One region of the Staphylococcus piscifermentans genome, then DNA from elsewhere that is predicted to be linked to it. Evidence: riboswitches for the same ligand, from Rfam matches in the RefSeq annotation. Region 1 holds a riboswitch; each other region holds the start of a gene.
What was found. A riboswitch is a leader RNA that binds a small molecule or an ion and turns the genes downstream of it on or off. The one in region 1 is predicted to bind thiamine pyrophosphate.
Positions count from the first base shown of each region.

Region 2: another riboswitch for thiamine pyrophosphate. It lies ahead of CKV71_RS02245 (thiamine phosphate synthase); the one in region 1 lies ahead of thiC (phosphomethylpyrimidine synthase ThiC).
Region 3: another riboswitch for thiamine pyrophosphate. It lies ahead of CKV71_RS00960 (3-oxoacyl-ACP reductase); the one in region 1 lies ahead of thiC (phosphomethylpyrimidine synthase ThiC).

Region 1 is NZ_LT906447.1:2,060,121-2,063,406, reverse strand. It holds gene CKV71_RS09620 (peptide ABC transporter substrate-binding protein) at 1-120, shown strand, start outside; gene CKV71_RS09615 (MsnO8 family LLM class oxidoreductase) at 299-1,288, shown strand; TPP riboswitch at 1,376-1,473, shown strand; gene thiC (phosphomethylpyrimidine synthase ThiC) at 1,648-3,286, shown strand, end outside.
Region 2 is NZ_LT906447.1:561,254-564,539, reverse strand. It holds gene CKV71_RS02250 (trypsin-like serine peptidase) at 250-1,095, opposite strand; TPP riboswitch at 1,365-1,475, shown strand; gene CKV71_RS02245 (thiamine phosphate synthase) at 1,545-2,117, shown strand; gene thiO (glycine oxidase ThiO) at 2,120-3,247, shown strand; gene thiS (sulfur carrier protein ThiS) at 3,231-3,286, shown strand, end outside.
Region 3 is NZ_LT906447.1:223,664-226,949, reverse strand. It holds gene CKV71_RS00970 (MFS transporter) at 1-1,102, shown strand, start outside; gene CKV71_RS00965 (hypothetical protein) at 1,359-1,556, opposite strand; TPP riboswitch at 1,703-1,805, shown strand; gene CKV71_RS00960 (3-oxoacyl-ACP reductase) at 1,914-2,666, shown strand; gene CKV71_RS00955 (LLM class flavin-dependent oxidoreductase) at 2,882-3,286, shown strand, end outside.

The sequences.
Region 1 (3,286 bases):
CGTAACCCTCAGTTGAAAGGTATTGTATATCATCAAATCGGCGGCGAAACAACATTGAAACATGCGTATATTGATAAGAGTATCGATAGAGAAACAGGAAAGAAAAAGAAAGATAAATAAAGTGGTCTTTAATGGGAGAAGTTCACTTCAACTTAAATAATTGCTGCTAATTTAGCAGACAAAAGCTGGGACATTAATTTGTTCCAGTTTCTTTTTATGTCTAGAGCGAGCAAATTGACTTCATATACAATTGTTCATAGTATGGCATTAAAAGAGATTATGGATGGAGGGAATGTCCATGTTGCCGATTAGTATACTGGATCAAACACCTATTATTAAAGGACAAACAGTCAAAGAAGCGCTTAATCATACGCTAGAACTTGCACAACTCGCTGATGAGTTAGGTTATACAAGATACTTTGTATCAGAACATCATAATCTTAAAGATGTAGTGGGAACTTCACCTGAAATTTTAACGATGTATCTGCTGGATCATACAAAACGGCTGCGTATAGGTTCTGGCGGAGTAATGTTGCAACACTATCATCCACTGAAAGTTATTGAACAATTTCATATAATAGATGAACTTTCTGACCATCGTGTAGATTTAGGTGTAGGAAAGGCACCAGGAGGATTTCCAAAAGTTGTAGATGTTTTACAAGAAGAATTGCAAAAGCCGCTTCCATCCTTTATTGAAAAGTTTTCGCTTTTAAATCATCTGAATCAACAAGATTTTGACGAGGCGTCAGCTTATCATGGTATACGGACTGCACATAGAGAGGAAAATAATCAACCCGTCCCAATCTATTTATTAGGTACTAGTAAAAAGTCAGCGCTACAAGCAGCCGAAGTGAAAACAGGTATAATTTACGCATACTTCATTAATTCTGACCAATCAGCGCTTGAAGAAGCTGCCGAAGCTTATCATTCACTTTACCCTGAAGGTCGTTTTATTGTCAGCATACCAGCTGTCGTTACTGCAGATGGTTCGCAAAAGTTGCCATTTCGTTTTTCACAACGTCATTACGAACTTCTTTTTGATAGTGGAGAAAGAATCGTGTTAAATACGAAACAACAAGTAGAAGAATTTAAAGCTGAATCTACTGCAAGCTTTGAAGTAGTCGAGAAGAGAATGCGTATTATCAGTGGGACTAAAGAAGAGGTGACAGCTACACTCGATAATATTAATCGTAGTGGATTAATAGATGAATGGATGCTGCATATGCCTGTGCAAAGTCATCAATTAAGAATGAATACTGTAAAACAATTAGCACCTGCCACTTCCTAAGATAGATTCAGATTATGATTACTTCATAATTAAAATTGACTTGTATAATAAAATATTGAATGTTATCATAAATTTGTAAATTAAATAATTCATTGCTAGGGGTGCCTATTTGGCTGAAAGATAATTATCAACCCTTTGAACCTGATCTAGTTAGCACTAGCGTAGGGAAGCGTTTATAATTGATGAGATAAGTGTGGATTTAATAATGGAGACATTATATATTAGTGTGTTTGTTATGAAATCCTAAATATAAATTCTTTACTGCGCATTCATAAATTAAATGAATGCGTTTTTTATTTTATCATGCATTTTTTTGGCGGATATGCCTCCTAGCTTTGATTTTGAGGAGGCAATTTTTAATGAAACAAGAAGAAATTGAATTGAAAAAAGGATTCCCGGCAAGTCGCAGAATTTTTAAACAAGGTGCAGAAGCGGATATTCGTGTTCCCTTCAGAGAAATTGAATTAAGTGATACGGTAACTGAATACAGTACAGAAGAAAATCAACCATTTGTCGTTTATGACACTGCAGGCCCGTACCATGAAGAAGGTTATGAAGTAGATGTTCAGAAAGGGATCCCAGATTTGCGTTCTGATTGGATTGAAGCACGCAACGATGTTGAAAGTTACGAAGGATGTAAGGTGCAGTCTATAGATAATGGCTTCAAAAAGGAAGGGCATCGTAAATTTGTAGAAACACCTTTCCTATATCAGCCTAAGCGCGCTCAAGCAGGTAAAAGAATTACTCAAATGCATTATGCTAAGCAAGGCATCATTACTAAGGAAATGAAATTTATTGCAGTGCGTGAAGGTGTAGAACCAGAATTTGTCCGCGATGAAATTGCGAGAGGACGTGCAATTATTCCTAATAATGTCAATCATCCAGAGTCAGAACCGATGATTATTGGTAAGAACTTCCAAGTGAAAATTAATGCTAATATTGGGAATTCAGCTGTTTCTTCATCGATTGAAGCAGAAATTGAAAAGTTAGTTTGGGCGACACATTGGGGCGCTGACACTATCATGGATTTATCTACTGGGAAAAATATTCATGCGACACGCGAATATTTATTAAGAAACTCTCCAGTTCCAGTAGGTACAGTTCCAATTTACCAAGCTTTAGAAAAAGTGAATGGAGTAGCGGAAGATTTAACTTGGGAAATTTATAGAGATACATTAATAGAACAAGCAGAGCAAGGCGTGGATTACTTCACAATTCATGCAGGTGTGTTATTACGCTATGTGCCATTAACAGTTGACCGTTTGACAGGTATTGTATCACGCGGGGGCTCTATTATGGCGCAATGGTGTTTAGCACATCATGAAGAAAGCTTTTTATATGAGCATTTCGGTGATATTTGTGAAATTTTAAATCGCTATGATATTGCAGTATCTCTAGGTGACGGTTTACGTCCAGGTTCCATTTATGATGCGAATGATGAAAGCCAAATTGCTGAATTGAAGACGTTAGGAGAATTGACAGATATTGCTTGGGAGCATGATGTACAAGTAATGATTGAAGGTCCGGGCCATATTCCAATGCATAAGATTAAAGAAAACCAAGATTTAGCTGATTTCTATTGTAAAGAAGCACCATTCTATACTTTAGGACCACTTACAACAGATATCGCGCCAGCATATGATCATATTACTTCGGCAATAGGAGCTGCTCAAATTGCTAGTCATGGAACTGCAATGCTTTGCTATGTTACGCCTAAGGAACATTTGGGTTTACCAAACAAAGATGATGTACGTGAAGGGGTAATCACTTATAAAATCGCTGCCCATGCAGCAGATTTAGCGAAAGGTCTGCCTGGTGCAACAGAACGTGATGATGCTATCAGTAAAGCGCGCTTTGAATTCCGTTGGATAGATCAATTCAACTTATCTCTAGACCCTGAACGTGCACGTGAATATCATGATGAAACATTGCCGAAAGAATCAGCGAAGGTTGCGCATTTCTGCAGTATGTGCGGACCTAAATTCTGTTCAATGCGTA
Region 2 (3,286 bases), 1.1 Mb from region 1:
CCTGTAATAAGCGGTTCTTTTCGGTATTATTAATGATTATCGTCATCTTTGCTGCGATGGTTTAACCAATATGTAAACCACACATCTTCCTATCGTCGAAACGATAAAAGTGCATATAGTTTCTAATGTTCTTAACAACATTATGGCACACCAAACCCCTTACTACTGCTATAGTAAGGGGTTCTTTTCGGTATTATTGGTGGTTATCGTCAAGAGTGGAACAGAAATAATAAGTCACTCATAATAATATTATTTAATATGTGTACGAACAAAATTACCTGTTGCACCATTCATCGCTTCGCCGCCAGCCATTTCAGCTTTAGCGTAATTAGTAGTTGAATTAGCCCATAAATTATAACCGTATGTTCTCAAACCGAATATTTGATAACTGCCGTTGACCATAGGTGAACCTGATGCGCCTGCACGGAATTTATCTTTCGTTTGTAATTCAGTACCATTGGAAGATCTTTGAATGAAGCGGAAACTACTCCAATGTGTTTTCGTATTGTCACCGTTCTGCCAAGGATAGCCTACTGAATATAATTTCGTATTATATTTCAAACCATTAATTTGCGCATTCGAAGCTAATTTTAAAGGTGTCGCGTATTTCGACATCTTTTCTTTTGTATACACTAGCGCTACGTCTGCATTTGGTACTTTCACAACTTTCGTAGCATGGAACGTATATGGTTTTCTAGCTCCGTCTCTCGCCATATCAAATGTGATGTATTTAGGGTTTGCGGCAACCCCTTTCGCAGTATCAATGACATGTGCGTTTGTCACCAATGTATAGTTTCCGATTACTGTCCCCGTTCCCATACTGTCTTTGCCGCGACCTTTCCAGCCGTCTTTATTACTAACGCGCCCCACTGCTTTATACTTTGTATTCATAGTATTCGAAATATGATGGATGTCCAAATTACTATTAGAAATTTTCTTTGCTTTCGGATAAGCAGTCGACTCATTATAGTTGCTCATACCATTATAGTAATAACTTCCTGCTGCATGCGCTTCCTCTCCGCCTGCTCCTGAAAAAGAAAGACCGACCACAGCACATACTGTGATGATACCTGCTTTCAAACCTTTAACTTTCATCTTAAAATTGCCCCTTATTATTAATTTCGAAATGAGTGGTGTCGTATTTAAAGTTATTTTCAGTTTACTTTTAAAAAAAGAGAAAAGCAATATCTGATTTACTTCATCTCTCTCCATCCCCTATTGCTTTTTCTGCCATCTTGCTTTATGATGATTTTGTAAAGTAATGGTGAGGCGGAACGAATCCGTCACTCTCGTGCATTAACACCTCGCTACACGTTTTGTTAGTGCTGATAATATGTATTACTTATTGAAATGAATAATAACAATAAGTCCACTGGAAGTGCCTGTTCTTACAGGCTGAGATCCTCATGGCAATGAGGAAATTCTTGGAACCTGATCCAGTTTATACTGGCGTAGGAAAGTGGCGTATTGCACTTTTTGATGCGCTGTTTTTCTATGGAGAAACAGTGCTTTTTTATTTGGATAATTTTAAGAAGGAGTACATTATGTATATTGCAATTACGCCCTATCGTACTTTGACCCAAGCTGATTTAAGGCATTTCATCGCTATTGCGCCGGCGATTGACCATTTGATATTTCGCACGCCGATGCAACAAGAAGATTTGAAAAGGTTTCTGGAGCGCTTGCTTCAAGCTGGTTTTCCTAAATCTAAAATCACGGTGCATTCTGATATGGAATTATTACAGAAACTTGATTTAAGGGCGATTCATTTTCGTGAGCATGATGAACGTGCGTTTCAGTTTAAAGCAACCCATTCTCAAATCATGGTCAGTATGTCGACACATAGTGCTGCAAGTGCACAAGCTGCCGAGGCACATCACTTGGACTATGTACTTTTCGGGCACCTCTTTTCCACCAAATCCAAACCTGGAAAAGCGCCTAGAACTCAAGCAGAAATCACAGCAGTGTTGCGGGTCGGTATCCCGGTGGTAGCGTTGGGTGGTATTAATGCGGAAACGGTAGGCCGTGTCCCGTCTGGATTCGCGGGTATCGCAGCGATTTCGTATTTTATGGAGAATGATTTGGAGACGTTGTGTTCAGCAAAGGAGGCTGAGTAAGGATGTTTGATTTAGCGATTGTTGGAGCGGGTGTAATCGGTATGTCGATTGCCCGTCATTTGAAGGATAGCGGTATGCGTATTGCGTTGATTGACCGCGATATTGAGGGGCAGCATGCGTCTTATAAGGCGGGCGGTATGTTAGGAGCTCAGAATGAATTTAAGGAAGATAGTCCGTTATTTCGCTTGGCTCTGAAGTCTCGTGCAAAGTTTGGTGAGTTGAGTAAAGCTTTGCAGGAGGAAACAGGTATCGATATTCAATATCAGCAGAATGGATTAATCAAGATTGCGACGGAGGAAGAGGACGTGGCTTCGTTGCAACAGCAATATGAATTTCTGCATGCGCATGATAAGGATGTAGAGGATTTAAGCGAGCACGATTTAGGTGAGTTGACGCATTATTTGGTGAAAGGTGCGCAGGCTATGATGTTTGTCCCGCATGATCATCAAATTAATGCGAACCATTATACAAAGGCTTTGCATGCGGCGTTGCAAGCTGAGGATGCAGTGGAACGTTTCGACCATACGAATGTGGAAGAGATTAAGCGTCAAGGCAACCATTACAGTATCGCAGTAGAAGCTGAGGGCAAATCTTCTGTGCTGCAAGCTGAAAAAGTAGTAGTGGCAGCAGGTGCTTGGGCCGGCTTCTTAACGGATAAACCGGAAATCAAAGAGACCGTAAGCGGTGTGAAAGGTGAAGTCGTCTTGGTGAAAAATGAAGAATTGGATTTGAAACACACTTTATTTATGACCAATGGCTGTTATATTGTACCGAAACCGCCCCATCGTTTCTTAATTGGTGCGACCAGCTATTTCAATGATTATTCGGTCGGTGTGAGTACTGAAGGCAAAAATTGGCTGCTGCATGAGGCGATTGAGCGCGTGCCTGAATTGGCGTCGAGCCGTGAGTTGAAACATTGGTCCGGCGTGCGACCTTGGACTCCTGGTGAACAGCCGATTATGGATGAAACGGACCCTAATTTATGGGTAATTACCGGACATTATCGTAATGGAATATTGTTGTCACCGATTATCGGAGAGTTGATGGCAGAATGGTTGAAATTCGGCGAGCGTCCAGAAGAATTGGCACCATTCGCAATGAGGAGGGAAAGTTATGAAGTGCATCATTAATGGCGATTCGTTTACGTTCGAGAGTGAACTCAGCATTCA
Region 3 (3,286 bases), 780 kb from region 1:
ATTACAACATACGGAAACCGCTTCTATTTATTCAATTTATTTAGCTTTAATTGTAATTTCTTCAATTATTAGCCAACCTTTATTTGGCATATGGACAGATAAATATAACAATAAAAAGATTATTATTATTTCACAGATCATCAATATAACAGCTTTAATATTATTTATCCCACTATTTAATACGTATTTCTATTACATTATCGTATTAGGTATTATTCTCAATTTAACAGATGGTGCAATTAGTTTGATTGTAAACGCTAATATTAAAAATATTTCTCAAGATGATATGGAACGATTTGTTTCTTTAAGACAAACTTATAGCAGTGGGATTAGTTTCCTTGCACCAATTATCGGTGGTGTTTTGATTGCATTTATTTCTATTCAATATCTCGCCTTGTTAAACGTACTTACTGAATCAATTTCTATACTATTTATTTTCTTTTTAACCATGGATAGAGTCATGGTAACGAGTGAAAAAAGTTTAACAGAAGATTTTAAAGAAGGATTCTCTTACTTGTTCAAAAATAAAATTCTATTAAAATTCATCAGTATTGCACTCATTATTAATTTTTTAATCAATTCTATAGTTGTAGGTATTCCGGTTATTTCTATACAAACTATGAAACTTTCTTCTCAACAATTCGGAATTGTAGAATCCTCATTCACTGTGGGTATGTTTGCTGTTTCATTGTTATTTTCTGTATTTCCAATTAAAAACAAACTTAAAGCGCCTACACAGGCTGCCATTGGTATTCAGTTTATCGGTGTTTTGACACTTGGACTTGCTTTGTTATTTAATCTTACCTCAACTACAGGATTTATAATTCTATTTGTAATTTATTTCGTAATCGGGGTATCTTTACCATTAGTGAATATCCCCTATTCAATTTATATGCAAAATTATATTGAAGAAAATTATAAAGGTCGGGTATTTTCACTGACGCAATCTATCGTTCAAACTCTAACACCATTATCGTTATTAGTATTTGGCTTACTGCTTAATTATTCTCAGTCTGCTGTATATTTATCTGTCGCGATTCTCATTTTGTTAACTCTAATTTACTTTTCACTTTCTATGAAGCAAAGTGAAATTGATAATTAGGAGTTTTGTACAGAATAAGTGTTCACTTTTATACACCATACTGTTTATTCAACAAACATCGCTTCTATTACAAACTTCAGCTTATTTTGCAGGTGTGGTCGCCATTATAATACTTACTGAAATTCGCCTTTATCATTTCAATCAAAATCAACAAGGCAGGTAACAGAACAGAAATAATATGAATTAAAATGATTTCGTTGTCCCACCTCCGCAAAGTACGAAAAAGCTGAGACAATTTAATATGTCCCAGCTTTCTTTAATGTTTAGCTTCTTCCTCAGCATTTGAATGATTTTCGGCAGAATTAGTGGCTGCTTCACCATTATTCTGTGCTTTTTCTGCTTCCCATTTCGCTTCTTTTTCCTTTTGTTTCGCTTTACGTTTCTTTTCTTCACGTACAGCCATCACAATGAAGCCGACTGCTAAAATTGGGAACGACATGCCTAACCAGAACATTCAAATCCCTCCATTCATTTAAAAATTATCCGCTAGAATTCCCCTTTATCATAACACTTTCATTCACTAAATTTCACGCATTGCATACAGAGCACTCCTCTTCTTGACACCTTCTCCAATTCAAGCTACATTGAAAGTAACAAAAAGATACGCACTAGGGGTGTTTTTTAAAACTGAGATGAGGTTTTCCTCAGACCCTTTGAACCTGATCTAGCTGAAACTAGCGTAGGAAAGTGTGAGATAACCGCAGAACGAGTAGGTTTAATACTGACCTCAGACTGCCCTCTTGCCTACGCAGATTTTAACAATCATGCGTATTTTTTTATGTCTATTATAGAAAAAAGGGAGCGGATTCACATGGCAAGAACAGTACTCGTAACAGGCGGTGCACGCGGATTAGGTGCAGCAATCACTAAGACACTCGCAGAACAAGGATACAACATTATTATCAATTATAATCAAAGCAAAGACGCAGCAGAACAACTCGTTCAAGAAATCGGAAACGAACGCGCTGTCGCAATACAAGCAGATGTCACAAATCGCGAAGCAGTAGACGCTTTGGTAAAAGAAGGCACTGAAAAGTTCGGTCAAATTGATGCAGTCGTGAATAACGCATTAGTCGGATTCAAATTTGACCCAACTGCCCAAAAAGCGTTTCCTGACATGAGCTGGGAAGACTACCAGCAACAAATTGACGGTACCTTAAAAGCAGCATTCAATGTAGTGCAAAGCGTAGCATCCCAATTCATCGAGCACCAAGCAGGAAGCATTGTAAGTATCGGAACTAATTTATACCAAAATCCTGTTGTACCTTACCATGAGTACACAACAGCGAAAGCAGCTTTAATCGGCTTCACACGTAATATCGCTTCAGAATTAGGACAATACGGCATTACTGCTAATGTCGTCTCTGGAGGATTACTTAAAACTACAGACGCTAGTGCGGTGACAACACCAGAAGTCTTCGATTTAATCGCTCAAACTACACCATTGAAAAAAGTGACAACACCTCAAGATGTAGCCAACATGGTAGTTTATTTAGTCTCCGAACAAGCTAAAGGCATTACAGGACAAAATATTACAGTAGACGGCGGATTGACAATGAATTAAACAAGGTGCTTGAGAAGGCGGTTAAGATTTGAGTAATAAGAAGCAAAGAGCACAAAATCGCTTTTTGATTTTTGCGACTTGCGTACTTATTACCGAGAAACCTGCACTTTGAAGCCCGTTTATTAACCCCGTCTATCAACCAAGAGGGCGCACTCTCAAGTTCTGCCCTCTTTCTCATGCTTTCTTTTTAAAAATAAAAACAGAGGTGAATGGAAATGTCTGAGCAGAAAGCGCAACTACATATTGGTGTCCTCATATTCGGTTGTGGTCATCATCAGGCTGCTTGGCTGATGCCTGATTCGAGTGTGGAACGTGTTGGAGATATTAGTTATTATCAAGATTTAGCGCAAATTGCTGAGCGTGGCTTATTTGATGCAGTATTTTTTGCTGATAATCAATCTTTTCCTGCAAAGGATGATACATCGATGCCGGCGTTCTGGTTTGATCCGATTGTGAATTTAACAGCAATTTCACAAGTAACGCAACATGTGGGACTGGTTTCTACTATTTCGAGCACGTTCTCGAATCCTTATACGGCTGCAAGACAATTGTTGAGTCTGGACCATATTTCAGGTGGTCGTGCGGGTTGGAACCTGGTTACTTCAATGACTGACCTGGAG